Regions from separate parts of the Streptomyces sp. NPDC016845 genome, predicted to be linked through region 3. Evidence: riboswitches for the same ligand, from Rfam matches in the RefSeq annotation. Region 3 holds a riboswitch; each other region holds the start of a gene.

Region 1 (3,237 bases), on a different contig from region 3:
GGCGGGCTGCAGTTGTCGCAGGAGACGTGGGAGCAGTACGGGGGCCTCGACTACGCCCCGACCGCCGACGAGGCCAGCCGTTCGCAGCAGATAGCCGTCGCCGAGAAGGCGCTCCAGGCGAAGGGGCCCAGCGTGTGGCCCAGCTGCTCGATCGTGGCCGGTCTGACGCAGAGCGACGACGCGGCCGAGGTGGACCCGGGGGTGAGCGTCTCCCCGCGGCCGTCCGGCCTCGCCCAGTCGCCGGACGCGGTCGGTTCCGCGGGTTCCTCCGGCGCCTCGGACTCGGCGGACTCGTCGGATTCAGCGGACTCGGCGGATTCTTCGGCCTCCGATGGAGAGAAGAGTCACCAGGACCCGGGCGCGAGTGGCGCGTCCGAGGCGCGCGGGTCGGGCGCGGACGGCGGCACATCCGGCTCCGGCTCCTCCGGGGACGCCGACGCGCCCGCATCTGACGCCCCGTCGGCCGGAGCCACCGGCGATACCCCCGGTAACACGGCGAGCGACGAGCCGAGCGGCACCGCCGAAGAGGGCGAGTCGGGCAAGTCGGGGCAGACGGACGCCACTTCCGACGCCGGCCCGGACGCGTCCTCCGCCGGCCGCCACCGGGGCGACCGCGCCGCCGACGACACCGCCGTCTCCCGGCAGGGTGAAGGCCGTCACGCCTCCCGCGAGGAGGTCCGCGCCGAGAGCGCGTACACGGTCCGCTCCGGCGACAATCTGACGGACATCGCGGCCGCGCAGAACGTCGACGGCGGGTGGAATGCCCTCTACGACCTCAACAAGAAGACGGTCGGTACCGACCCGGATCTCATCCTTCCTGGTCAGAGTCTGGATCTTGGCCTCGAAACGGATGAAAAGTAACTGAAAAATAGGGAGGGTTGAGGCGCGTATGTCCACTTTTGCGAGAGTGAGACATGAGTCTCAAACACCCTGATCGTCTTTGAAATCGGGCGGATCGACTGCTTAACGTCGTCACCGCTCGCCACAGCGGGCCCCGACGGACGTCACGCCGAATCCTGCCAACGTCCGTACGGGAACAGTCGACGCGTCAGCGCCGTAGGCAGGAGCGGGGGACCCAAGGTAAGCGCCGGTCCGCCGGCTTGGGGTTAAGCCGCGCACAAGGTTGCGCGGCCGGACACTCACTGGTCCGAACCCGACAGCTCACCTCGTAGGCGTCGGTGAGGGGATTCCTTCATGCTGCTTTCCAGCAAGGGCAAGCACCGTCGCCCGTCCAAGGCTGTCCGTGTCGCCACCCTCGCGGGTGTCGCCGGTGCCGCCGTCGCCGTTCCGCTGATGGGTGCCACGGGCGCCTCCGCCGCCTCCACCTCCGAGTGGGACCAGGTCGCCTCCTGCGAGTCCGGCGGCAACTGGTCGATCAACACCGGCAACGGCTACTACGGCGGCCTGCAGTTCTCGTCCTCGACGTGGGCCGCGTACGGCGGCACCGCCTATGCGTCCTCCGCCGACCAGGCCTCCAAGGCGCAGCAGATATCGGTCGCCGAGAAGGTTCTCGCCTCGCAGGGCAAGGGTGCCTGGCCGAGCTGCGGCGTGGGCCTGTCCGGCGCCTCCACCGGCAACTCCGCCCCGGTCGAGTCGCAGTCCTCGCAGCAGTCCCAGCCGCAGCAGCAGGAGCGCTCGGACTCCTCCACGACGACCCGCTCGCAGCAGCGTGAGCAGCCGCAGCAGCAGGCTCAGCCGCAGCAGGAGACCAAGAAGGACACCGTCACCACCCCGACCGGCAAGAAGGTCGAGAAGGGCGACGGCGAGTACAAGGTCGTCACCGGCGACACGCTCAGCAAGATCGCCGAGGCGCACGGCACCAACTGGCAGAAGGTGTTCAAGCTCAACAAGGACATCGTCGCCGACGCCGACCTGATCTACCCGGGCCAGCAGCTGCACCTCAAGTAGGACCCCTGGAGCTCCCGGAGCCCCCGGAGCCCCGGAGTTAGACGACCCGGCATCGGCGGACGCCGGGTCCAGGGCCGCTCGCTCAGGCGACCCCCGTTCCGCCGCACGTGTGCGGAACGGGGGTCGCCGTCTTTGTTCCGTTAGGAAACATTTCGCTATCGGCGTTGTCCACAACACGGGCGGTCGGCTGGCCGATGCCCCCGGGGCGGTTACGCTCAGGGGTGCGGGCCAGCCGCCCGCGCTGTTGTGTCACATCCCAGAAGGAGATGCTCGTGCCGTCCATCGACGTCGTCGTAGCCCGGGAAATCCTGGACTCCCGAGGCAACCCCACGGTCGAGGTCGAGGTCGGCCTCGACGACGGCAGCACGGGTCGTGCTGCCGTCCCGTCGGGCGCCTCCACCGGTGCCTTCGAGGCCATCGAACTCCGTGACGGTGACCCCAACCGTTACCAGGGCAAGGGCGTCGAGAAGGCCGTCCTCGCCGTCATCGAGCAGATCGGCCCGGAGCTCGTCGGCTACGACGCCACCGAGCAGCGCCTGATCGACCAGGCGATGTTCGACCTGGACGCCACCGACAACAAGGGCTCGCTCGGCGCCAACGCCATCCTCGGCGTCTCCCTCGCCGTCGCGCACGCCGCGTCCGAGGCCAGCGACCTGCCGCTGTTCCGCTACCTCGGTGGTCCGAACGCGCACCTGCTGCCCGTCCCGATGATGAACATCCTGAACGGTGGGTCGCACGCCGACTCCAACGTGGACATCCAGGAGTTCATGATCGCCCCGATCGGCGCGGAGTCCTTCTCCGAGGCGCTGCGCTGGGGCACCGAGGTCTACCACACCCTCAAGAAGGTGCTGAAGACCAAGGGCCTGTCCACCGGCCTCGGCGACGAGGGCGGCTTCGCCCCGAACCTGGAGTCGAACCGCGCCGCGCTCGACCTCATCCTCGAAGCGATCAAGGAGGCCGGCTACATCCCCGGCCAGCAGGTCGCGCTCGCGCTCGACGTCGCCGCCTCCGAGTTCTACAAGGACGGCGTGTACGAGTTCGAGGGCAAGCAGCGCTCGGCCGCCGAGATGACCGAGTACTACGCCGAGCTCGTCGACGCGTACCCGCTCGTCTCCATCGAGGACCCGCTGTTCGAGGACGACTGGGCCGGCTGGAACACCATCACCGAGAAGCTCGGCGACAAGGTGCAGCTCGTCGGCGACGACCTGTTCGTCACCAACCCGGAGCGCCTGGCCCGCGGCATCGAGGAGAACTCGGCCAACGCCCTGCTCGTCAAGGTCAACCAGATCGGCTCGCTGACCGAGACCCTGGACGCCGTCGAGCTGGCCC
Region 2 (3,237 bases), on a different contig from region 3:
GGCCGCCATGCCGTACGCCTCGTCGACGCGGCGCAGCGCCTGCGGGAAGGAGATCTTCTCGCGCTGGGAGAGGGCGTCGATCATGGCTTCGGCGCGGTCGCCGATGCCGCGCTTCGGCACGTTCAGGATGCGGCGCAGCGGGACGGAGTCCTCGGGGTTGGCCAGGACGCGCAGGTAGGCGAGGACGTCCCGGACCTCCTTGCGCTCGTAGAAGCGGACGCCGCCGACGACCTTGTAGGGCAGGCCGACGCGGATGAAGATCTCTTCGAAGACACGGGACTGCGCGTTGGTGCGGTAGAAGACGGCGACGTCCCCGGCCTTGGCCTCGCCGGCGTCGGTGAGCCGGTCGATCTCCTCGGCGACGAACTGGGCCTCGTCGTGCTCGGTGTCCGCGACGTAGCCGGTGATCTGGGAGCCGGCGCCCGCGTTGGTCCAGAGGTTCTTGGGGCGGCGCGACTCGTTGCGCTCGATCACCGCGTTGGCCGCGCTGAGGATCGTCTGGGTGGAGCGGTAGTTCTGTTCCAGGAGGATCGTCGTCGCGTCCGTGTAGTCCTCCTCGAACTGGAGGATGTTGCGGATGGTGGCGCCGCGGAAGGCGTAGATCGACTGGTCGGCGTCGCCGACGACGCAGAGCTCGGCGGGGTCGGCGTCCTCCCCCTCCGTGGGCCCGACCAGCTCGCGCACCAGCGCGTACTGCGCGTGGTTGGTGTCCTGGTACTCGTCGACCAGGACGTGGCGGAAGCGGCGCCGGTAGTGCTCGGCGACGTCGGGGAACGCGCGCAGCAGGTTGACCGTGGTCATGATCAGGTCGTCGAAGTCGAGGGCGTTCGCCTCGCGCAGCCGCGACTGGTACATCGCGTACGCCTGGGCGACGGACTTCTCGAAACCGTCGGCCGCGGTCTTGGCGAAGTCCTCCTCGTCGATCAGCTCGTTCTTCAGGTTCGAGATCTTGGCGCTGAAGGACTTCGGCGGGAACTTCTTCGGGTCGAGGTCCAGGTCGCGGCAGACCAGGGCCATGAGCCGCTTGCTGTCGGCGGCGTCGTAGATCGAGAACGACGAGGTGAAGCCGAGCTTCTTCGACTCGCGGCGCAGGATGCGCACGCAGGCGCTGTGGAAGGTGGAGACCCACATCGCGTTGGCCCGGGGGCCCACCAGGGACTCGACGCGCTCCTTCATCTCGCCCGCGGCCTTGTTGGTGAAGGTGATCGCGAGGATCTGGCCGGGGTGCACACCGCGCTCGGCGAGGAGGTAGGCGATGCGGTGGGTGAGGACGCGGGTCTTGCCGGAACCGGCGCCCGCGACGATGAGCAGGGGCGAGCCTCCGTGCACGACGGCCGCCCGCTGGTTCTCGTTCAGCCCGTCGAGCAGCGCCGCCGGGTCGAGGGCAGGGCGGGGCGCGCCGCCGCGGTAGTACTCGTCCCTGGCCGGGGGCGCGTCGAACTTCCCGCCGAACAGATCGTCCGGGATCGGCTCGGGCTCCGGTCCTTCGTGCTCGCTGTCGGGCGGCGGCGGGGGCCCATCGGTCCGGTTCTGGAGGCCCGCCAGGAAGCTGTCGTCAAAGAGGCTGCTCATCGCCGTACGAGTCTAGGCGGACCCACTGACACCCCGCCCCCTCCTTCAGGACTCGGCGCCTCACTGTCGCCAAGGTCACGAAAATGTATCGGGCATATCGAACAACGTCCTTCACAGCAGCAACACGAGTTGGCTACGGTGCTGCGCGGGCAGTCCGTCCCCACGACCGCGAGCGCCGCGGCGAGCGGGCAGCCCCCGCCGAGTCCCGTACGCCGTGAGGCAGGGAACCGGGGACCCACCGACCTTGGGGTGAATCGGCCCGAAGGCCCGTCGTCGACGTCAGCGACAACGACAGCGGGCAGCCGGCCGTAGGGCAGCCTTCCGTACGCCCGAACCCGACAGCTAACCCGGTAGGCGGACCACGGAAGGAGTCGCCAGCCTTGGCGTCGCACCGCAAGCCGCGCACGCGCTCCCGGATGACCGGTGGCCTGCGCACCACCCCCGCGGTCGGGATCACGACCGCCGCCCTCACCTCGGTCGCCCTCCTCTCGCAGACCGCGCAGGCAGCGCCCGCGCCGGCGAAGCCGAGCCTCGAAGAGGTGCGGAAGAAGGTCGACAGCCTGTACCGGCAGGCCGAGACCGCCACGCAGAAGTACAACGCCGCCAAGGAGCAGGCCGACAGCAAGAAACGGCAGGTCGACAAACTCCTCGACGACATCGCGAAGCGCACCGACAAGATGAACACGGCCCGCCAGGAGCTGGGCCGGTTCGCCGCCGAGCAGTACCGGACGGGCGGGATGAGCGACACCGCGACGATGTTCCTCGCGGACGATCCCGAGGACTACTTCGCGCAGGACCGGCTGCTGAGCCGTATGACGGCCGACCAGAAGAAGGCCGTCGACGACTACCAGGAGCAGCAGCGGGCGACCGCGAAGAAGCGCACCGAGGCGCAGGAGAACCTGCGACAGCTCACCTCCTCGCAGACCGATCTGCGGACGTCGAAGCAGAGCGTGCAGTCGAAGCTCTCCGACGCGCGCGTGCTGCTCTCGGAGCTGACGGCGGAGGAGAAGCAGCGGCTCGCCGCGATCGAGAAGAAGAAGGAGCAGGCGGCCCGCGAGAAGGCCGCCGAGCTGGCGGCGAAGCAGAAGGCGGAGGAGGAGCGCAAGCGCAAGGCGGCGGAGGAGGCGGCCCAGGAGCAGGCCGACTCGGGCTCCGGGTCCACAGGGTCCACGGGGTCGGGCTCCACCGGGTCCACGGGGTCGGGCTCCACCGGGTCCACGGGGTCGGACACCTCCGGCAGCACCTCGTCCGGCTACGCGGCCAAGGCGGCGAAGGCGCTGGCGTTCGCCAAGTCCCAGGAGGGCAAGCCGTACGTGTGGGGCGCCACGGGCCCTGACTCGTACGACTGCTCGGGGCTCACCCAGGCGGCGTGGAAGGCCGCCGGGATCTCGTTGCCGCGCACCACCTGGGACCAGGTGGAGTCCGGCACGACGGTCGCGCTGTCCGACATCCAACCCGGTGACCTGGTCTTCTTCTACGACGACATCAGCCACGTCGGCCTGTACCTCGGCGACGGCATGATGATCCACGCGCCGAAGCCGGGCGCGTACGTCCGCGAGGAGTCCATCTACTACGACGGCACGTCCTCGATCCACAGCGTGGTGCGGCCCGCCTGACTGCGGCCGGGCCGGGTTCGGGCGGTGCGGCACCGCCCGAACCTGCCGA
Region 3 (3,237 bases):
GGTCGTCGTCGTGGGCGACCTGGCGGGCACCGACCTCGACGCCCTGCTCGAGGACACGCTCGGCGCCTGGACCGGGAACACCACGGAGCCCCGCCCGGTCCCGGCGGTCACCGCCGACGACACCGGCCGCGTCATCATCGTGGACCGTCCGGGCGCGGTGCAGACGCAGCTGCTCATCGGCCGGATCGGGGCCGACCGGCACGATCGCGTGTGGGCCGCGCAGATCCTCGGCACGTACTGCCTGGGCGGCACGCTCACCTCGCGCCTGGACCGCGTCCTGCGCGAGGAGAAGGGCTACACCTACGGTGTGCGGGCCTTCTCCCAGGTGCTGCTCTCCGCGCCGGACGGGACGGGTGCCGCGATGCTCGCCATCAGCGGCTCCGTGGACACCCCGAACACCGGACCCGCGCTCGACGACCTGTGGAAGGTGCTGCGCACCCTGGCCGCCGAGGGTCTCACGGACGCCGAACGGGACACGGCCGTGCAGAACCTGGTAGGGGTGGCGCCGCTCAAGTACGAGACGGCCGCGGCCGTCGCGAGCACCCTCGCCGACCAGGACGAGCAGCACCTGACGGACGACTTCCAGGCGCAGCTGTACCGCCGGCTCGCCGAGACGGGCACCGTGGAGGCCACCGCCGCCGTCGTGAACGCCTTCCCGGCGGACCGCCTGGTGACGGTCCTCGTGGGTGACGCCGCGCAGATCGCGGAGCCCGTCAGGGCTCTCGGCATCGGTGAGGTGACCGTCGTCGCGGGCTGACCCCCGCCCCGTACGCCCCGGTTCGTCCCACGGAGCCCTGGCGGCCACCACGGCCGCCGGGGCTCTCTTGGTGTGAGTCGGCACGGATTGGCGTGGGTCGGCACGAGTTCCCGTATATGCCCGTTTTGGTACGGAGGTTGCCCGTCTGGCCTGTGGTGTGCGCTACAAAAGCCGGGATCCGTTTGTCGAACAAATGTGGTGCCCCTTAGCGTCAGTGCGGCTGTCCGCCAGACATGCGTCGCGCCCGCGACACCGGACAGTCATCGCCGAGTCCCCCACGGCGCGAGCCAGGGGAGCCGGGGACCCACCGCAGTCCCTGGGGTGAATCGGGCGCTCTTCCGGCCGTGAGGCAGGGGAGAGGGCCCGTAGGAGACCTTCCTGCTCCGAACCCGTCAGCTAACCCGGTAGGCGAGAGGGAAGGAAAGGATCAGCCACCGCATGGCGTTCACCCGTGCCACCGGGAAGCACCGTCGTCCGAGCCGCATCACGCGCACCACCGCGCAGGTCGCGGGCGTCGCCGCGCTCACCACGACCGGTGTCGTCGGCGGCCTCGCCGCCCCCGCGCTCGCCGCCCCCGCGGCCCCCGAGCAGAACGGCCTGACCCAGGCGATCGCCATCGGCGACTCCCTGGCCGCCCAGATCGACGCGCAGGCCACCGCCCAGCAGAAGGCCGCCGACGCGGCCGCCGCCAAGGCGAAGGCCGAGGCCGAGGCCAGGAAGAAGGCGGAGGAGGCCAAGCGCGAGGCCGAGGCGAAGGCCGCCAAGGAGCGCGAGGCCAAGGAGCGCGCCGCCCGCGAGGCCGAGCGCAAGCGCCTGCTCAACAGCTTCGTCGCGCCGATCTCCGGCTCGTACGTCTCCACGGGCTACCAGGCGAGCAGCGGCCTGTGGTCCTCCGGCAGTCACACCGGCATCGACTTCCACGCGGCGAGCGGCACGTCCGTGCACGCCGTCGGCGCGGGCACCGTCGTCGAGGCCGGCTGGGGCGGCGCGTACGGCAACAACATCGTGATCAAGATGAACGACGGTACGTACACCCAGTACGGTCATCTGTCCTCCATCGGCGTCTCCGTCGGCCAGGCGGTCACCCCCGGCCAGCAGATAGCCCTCTCCGGCGCCACCGGCAACGTCACGGGCCCGCACCTGCACTTCGAGGCCCGTACGAGCCCGGAGTACGGCTCCGACATGGACCCCCTGGCGTACCTGCGTTCGCACGGCGTCAACGTCTGACGTACGCGGCAACCGCCCCGCAAGGCCCGCAAGCCCTGAAAGCCCCGGCTCACCGAGCCGGGGCTTTCGCGTGCGACCGGGCCGCCCGCCGACTTCCCGGCCGTCCGGTCCTTGCCGTCTGGCCAAAAGTTATCCCTGAATTCCGGTCCGGCGTCGGAAATTCGGGAACCGTGGAATAGAGTCGGAGCGAAGTTGCTGTGAGCGCGCCCGCAAGGGCGTCGGTCAACCGCTTTGTGCGGGGATCAATAGCGGAGGTCGAAGCATGCGGATTCCCGCGCACTCGGTATGCACCGCGATTCGCGACGACATCGTCACGGGCGTCCACCCGCGCGGCAGCAGGCTCACCGAGGAGCTGCTCGCGCGCCGCTACGGGGTCTCGCGCGTGCCCGTGCGCGAGGCGCTGCGCACCCTGGAGGCCGAGGGGTTCGTCGTCACGCGCAGGCACGCGGGCGCGTGCGTGGCCGAACCCACCGGACAGGAGGCCGCCGACCTCCTGGAGGTCCGGCTGCTGATCGAACCGCTGGGCGCCGCACGGGCCGCGCAGCGCCGCACCGAGGCCCATCTGAAAGTCCTGCGCGGCCTGGTCAGGCTGGGTCAGGAGCGCTCCAGGGCGGACCGGGACGAGGATCTGCGCTCCCTGGACGGCTGGTTCCACGAGACGCTCGCGCAGGCCTCCGGCAGCCCCGGCCTGATCGCCCTGCTCGCTCAGCTCCGGCACAAGATCGCGTGGATGTACGCCGTGGAGAGCCCGGACCGGCCGGCCGAGTGCTGGGCCGAGCACGGCGCCATCGTCGACGCCGTGGCGCGCGGTGACGCCGAGCGCGCCCGCACGCTGACCGCCCGCCATGCCGAACGCACCGCGCCGGCCCACAAACTGCGGGTCCCGCGCGCGGGCGGCCCGGTGAGGACTTCGCAACATGCCGTAAACACGGCGAGGCTCCGGAATTAACAGAAAGCCCGTATACAAAGTGGTGGAGAATTCTTCGCTTATCGCGGGACCGAATTGGGCCGAAGTTCGAAAACGACGAAGCCGCGCGTCCCGAAAGGAATCGCGCGGCTGCGCCGTGAAAAACAGATCAGACGGTCTCGGGCAGCTCGTCGAGGCCCTCGGCGACCAGCTTCGCCAGCCGGTCGAGCGCGGCGTCCGCGCCCTCGGCGTCGGAGGCGAGGACGATCTCCTCGCCGCCCTGGGCGCCCAGGCCGAGCACGGCGAGCATGGACGCGGCGTTGACGGGGTTGCCGTCGGCCTTGGC
Region 4 (3,237 bases), on a different contig from region 3:
TGGTTGAGGCCCTGGAGCTGTTCGGCGGTGCGGGGCACCTCGTCACGGTGCGCGGCCGGGATGGCCATGGTGGTGACCGCGTCAAGCGTGGCGGTCGGGGAGATCATGTTGCCCGCCGCGTTGGGCGTGGTGTCGGCCTGCGCCGCCGGGGCCACGATCGCGGTGGCGCCGACAGCGAGCAGGACAGCGGTGAGGGCTCGTCGTGTTGAGGTCATGTCCTCTTAACGCCACTCGGGAGGCGCCGGACACGGGCGCGATTGGCATTCATCGTCCCTGATGGCGTAGTGTTGTGTTCACCGACGCGGGGTGGAGCAGCTCGGTAGCTCGCTGGGCTCATAACCCAGAGGTCGCAGGTTCAAATCCTGTCCCCGCTACTGAAGGCCGAGGCCGGAATCTTCCAAGATTCCGGCCTCGTTCCGTTTTCGGCGCGCCTGCGCGGCCCTTCCCGCATTCCCGCCCTGACCCGGACGGAGCAGTACCGGTCGCCCCCCGGCCTCCTCCCCGGGAACCCTTTGGTGAGACGCCGGACAGCGGGCGCGGACGGCAGGAGACACGTGGTGGGGCAGCGAGGAGGGCGGCACAGGCATCCGGCGGACGCCCCCGGCACGCCCTTCTTCCTGCGGATCCTGCCCCTGCTGCTGATCATCGGCGGCGCGGTCTACGAGTACTGCACGCCGTCCGGGTTCGCCGGCTCGCCCCTCTTCAGCGCGGCGCCGCTGGTCGCCGCCCCGTTCTTCTCGCTGGGCAGCACCATCGCCGCCGGAGTCGCCTCGATCGCCGCCATCGTCGCCGTACACCTCAGATACGAGCTGTTCCACAGCGGCGTCTACACCGAGATGGCGACCGTCGCCACCGTCTGCCTCCTGGCCTGTTTCATCAACCGGATCAAGCGCCGCAGCGACGAGGAGCTGGCCTCCGCGCGGCAGATCGCGGCGGCGGCCCAGTTCGCGGTGTTGCCGCGCCCGGCCGGACGGATCGGGGGTCTCGCCATCGCGGCCCGCTACGAGGCGGCGCAGGCCGACGCGTTCATCGGCGGCGACCTGTACGCGGTGCAGGACACTCCGCACGGCGTACGGATGGTCGTGGGCGACGTACGCGGCAAGGGCATGGGCGCGGTCGCCGCCGTCGCCGTCGTCATCGGGGCGTTCCGGGAGGCCGCCGAGCAGGAGGACAGCCTGGAGGCGGTCGCCCAGCGCCTGGAGCGGGCGCTGGCCCGGGAGGGGTCGCGGCGGCGCGGCATCGACGACTTCGAGGGGTTCACCACCGCCGTGCTCGCCGAGATCCCGCACGGCGGCGATCTCCTGCGCATCCTCAACCGCGGCCACCCCGAGCCGGTCGTGCTGCACGGCGACGGCCGGGTCCGGGTGATCAGCCCCGCCGAGGCGGCGCTCCCGCTCGGCCTCGGCGAGCTCGGCTCCTGGCCGGACCGGGCGACCGAGGCGGAGTTCCCGCCCGCGGCGACGCTGCTGCTCTACACGGACGGGCTCTCCGAGGCGCGGGACGCGAAGGGCATCTTCTACGACCCCGCGGCCCGGCTCACCGGACGCGTTTTCCCGGGGCCCGACGAGCTTCTCGCGACGCTGGCCGACGAGGTGCGTCTGCACACCGGGGGAGGGGCCAGCGACGACATGGCGCTGCTGGCCGTCCGCCGTCCTTGATCGACGTCACCAGGGGTGACCGAACGGCGTCGCTCCGCATAACAATTGACACTAGGTCAGAAACTGTGAGGTTTAACGGGGCAGGAACGGCTTGGAATTACTGTCCGCTGTCTATTAACGTTCGATAACGCAGCGCGGTCGTCCCAGCCGTCACAAGCGACGGCTCCGTGCGCACGCGCCTAATCCCGCAAGGGAGCCGGGGAACCACCAACTTGGGGTGAATCAGGCATCGTTCCGACGCTTTCCGGGCGCCGGACCGTGCTCGTAGGAGACCTTCCTGCTCCGAACCCGTCAGCTAACCCGGTAGGCGAGAAGGAAGGAAAGGAGAGCGCCCCCGTGGCGTCGAACCGTCCTGCCCCCGAACTCTCCGGGTACCCCGCCCAGCCGGCCGACGACGGCGGCTTCGGTGCCCCGCGCACGAGCTTCGACGAGTGGAACCCCACCGAGGAGTCCGTCCGCCCCGTCCGCGGCAAGCACCGCGTGGCCCGCCAGCGCGGCGGCCTCGCGCGCAGCTCCACGGTCCTCGGCGTCGGCGTGATCGCCGCCGTCGGCGCGGGCGGCATCGCCACCGCGCAGGGCGGCAAGCCCGCCGTCCAGATATCCCTGCCCGACCTCTCCGCGGTCACGGACTCGCTGCCGGAGGCCACGTCGCTGCCCGGCGTGGGCGCGCTCATGGCCGACGACCCCGCCCCCTCCGCCGACACCGCCGAGACCGCCCCGCTCACCGCCATGAGCGGCGGGCAGGCGGACGCCGGTGAGGCGCTGCGCACCCGCATCATGCAGCAGGCCGAGACGCAGCAGGACGCCGCCGACGCCAAGGCGCAGGCCGCCGCCGAGGAGGCCGCGGCGAAGAAGGCCGCCGAGGAGGCCGCCGCGAAGCGGGAGAAGGCCGAGGCCAAGGCCGCCGCCGACAAGAAGAAGGCGGAGGAGGAGGCCAAGAAGAAGGCCGAGGCCGAGCGCCTCGCCAAGCTGGCCAGGAGCTTCAAGCTCCCCGTCGCCTCCTACACGCTCACCGGAACGTTCGGGCAGCCCGGCTCCATGTGGTCCTCCGGCTACCACACGGGCCTGGACTTCGCCGCCTCCACCGGTACGCCGATCTACGCCATCCACGGCGGCACCATCACCGAGGCCGGCTGGGCGGGCGCGTACGGCTACCGCACGATCCTCACCCTCGACGACGGCACCGAGCTGTGGTTCTGCCACCAGTCCTCGATGAACGTCAGCGTCGGCCAGCAGGTCTCGACCGGCGACGTCATCGGCCGCGTCGGCGCCACCGGCAACGTCACCGGAGCCCACCTCCACCTGGAGGTCCACCCCGGCGGGGACGCGACCGGCGTCGACCCGGCGGCCTGGCTGCGCGGCAAGGGCCTGGCACTCTGACGGCCGTATGACCGAACACTCGCTTCCGCGGGGGCGTTGAATGACCACATGACTTCTTCTCCCCTGCGCAAGCTCGGCTCCTGCGACCTGGAGGTCTTCCCGCTCGCCCTCGGCGGCAACGTCTTCGGCTGGACCGCCGACGAGGCCACCTCCTTCGATGTGCTCGACGCCTACACCGCCGCCGGCGGCAACTTCCTCG

Evidence for each region. Region 3 has a riboswitch for cyclic di-AMP ahead of ACH4RC_RS00555 (M23 family metallopeptidase). Riboswitches for the same ligand answer to the same signal wherever they lie in the genome.
Region 1: linked by a shared signal. The riboswitch ahead of ACH4RC_RS24130 (transglycosylase family protein) and the one ahead of ACH4RC_RS00555 (M23 family metallopeptidase) in region 3 are both predicted to bind cyclic di-AMP.
Region 2: linked by a shared signal. The riboswitch ahead of ACH4RC_RS10530 (NlpC/P60 family protein) and the one ahead of ACH4RC_RS00555 (M23 family metallopeptidase) in region 3 are both predicted to bind cyclic di-AMP.
Region 4: linked by a shared signal. The riboswitch ahead of ACH4RC_RS34075 (M23 family metallopeptidase) and the one ahead of ACH4RC_RS00555 (M23 family metallopeptidase) in region 3 are both predicted to bind cyclic di-AMP.

The regions. Positions count from the first base shown of each region.
Region 1 covers NZ_JBIRPI010000010.1:100,969-104,205, reverse strand. The annotation lists gene ACH4RC_RS24135 (transglycosylase family protein) at 1-861, shown strand, start outside; cyclic di-AMP (ydaO/yuaA leader) riboswitch at 998-1,190, shown strand; gene ACH4RC_RS24130 (transglycosylase family protein) at 1,195-1,908, shown strand; gene eno (phosphopyruvate hydratase) at 2,181-3,237, shown strand, end outside.
Region 2 covers NZ_JBIRPI010000003.1:41,668-44,904, reverse strand. The annotation lists gene pcrA (DNA helicase PcrA) at 1-1,572, opposite strand, end outside; cyclic di-AMP (ydaO/yuaA leader) riboswitch at 1,759-1,945, shown strand; gene ACH4RC_RS10530 (NlpC/P60 family protein) at 1,953-3,188, shown strand.
Region 3 covers NZ_JBIRPI010000001.1:133,505-136,741, forward strand. The annotation lists gene ACH4RC_RS00550 (M16 family metallopeptidase) at 1-757, shown strand, start outside; cyclic di-AMP (ydaO/yuaA leader) riboswitch at 1,012-1,183, shown strand; gene ACH4RC_RS00555 (M23 family metallopeptidase) at 1,196-1,984, shown strand; gene ACH4RC_RS00560 (GntR family transcriptional regulator) at 2,247-2,933, shown strand; gene ACH4RC_RS00565 (HPr family phosphocarrier protein) at 3,061-3,237, opposite strand, start outside.
Region 4 covers NZ_JBIRPI010000022.1:21,631-24,867, reverse strand. The annotation lists gene ACH4RC_RS34090 (hypothetical protein) at 1-215, opposite strand, end outside; tRNA gene ACH4RC_RS34085 (tRNA-Met) at 301-374, shown strand; gene ACH4RC_RS34080 (PP2C family protein-serine/threonine phosphatase) at 558-1,658, shown strand; cyclic di-AMP (ydaO/yuaA leader) riboswitch at 1,825-1,983, shown strand; gene ACH4RC_RS34075 (M23 family metallopeptidase) at 1,995-3,038, shown strand; gene ACH4RC_RS34070 (aldo/keto reductase) at 3,087-3,237, shown strand, end outside.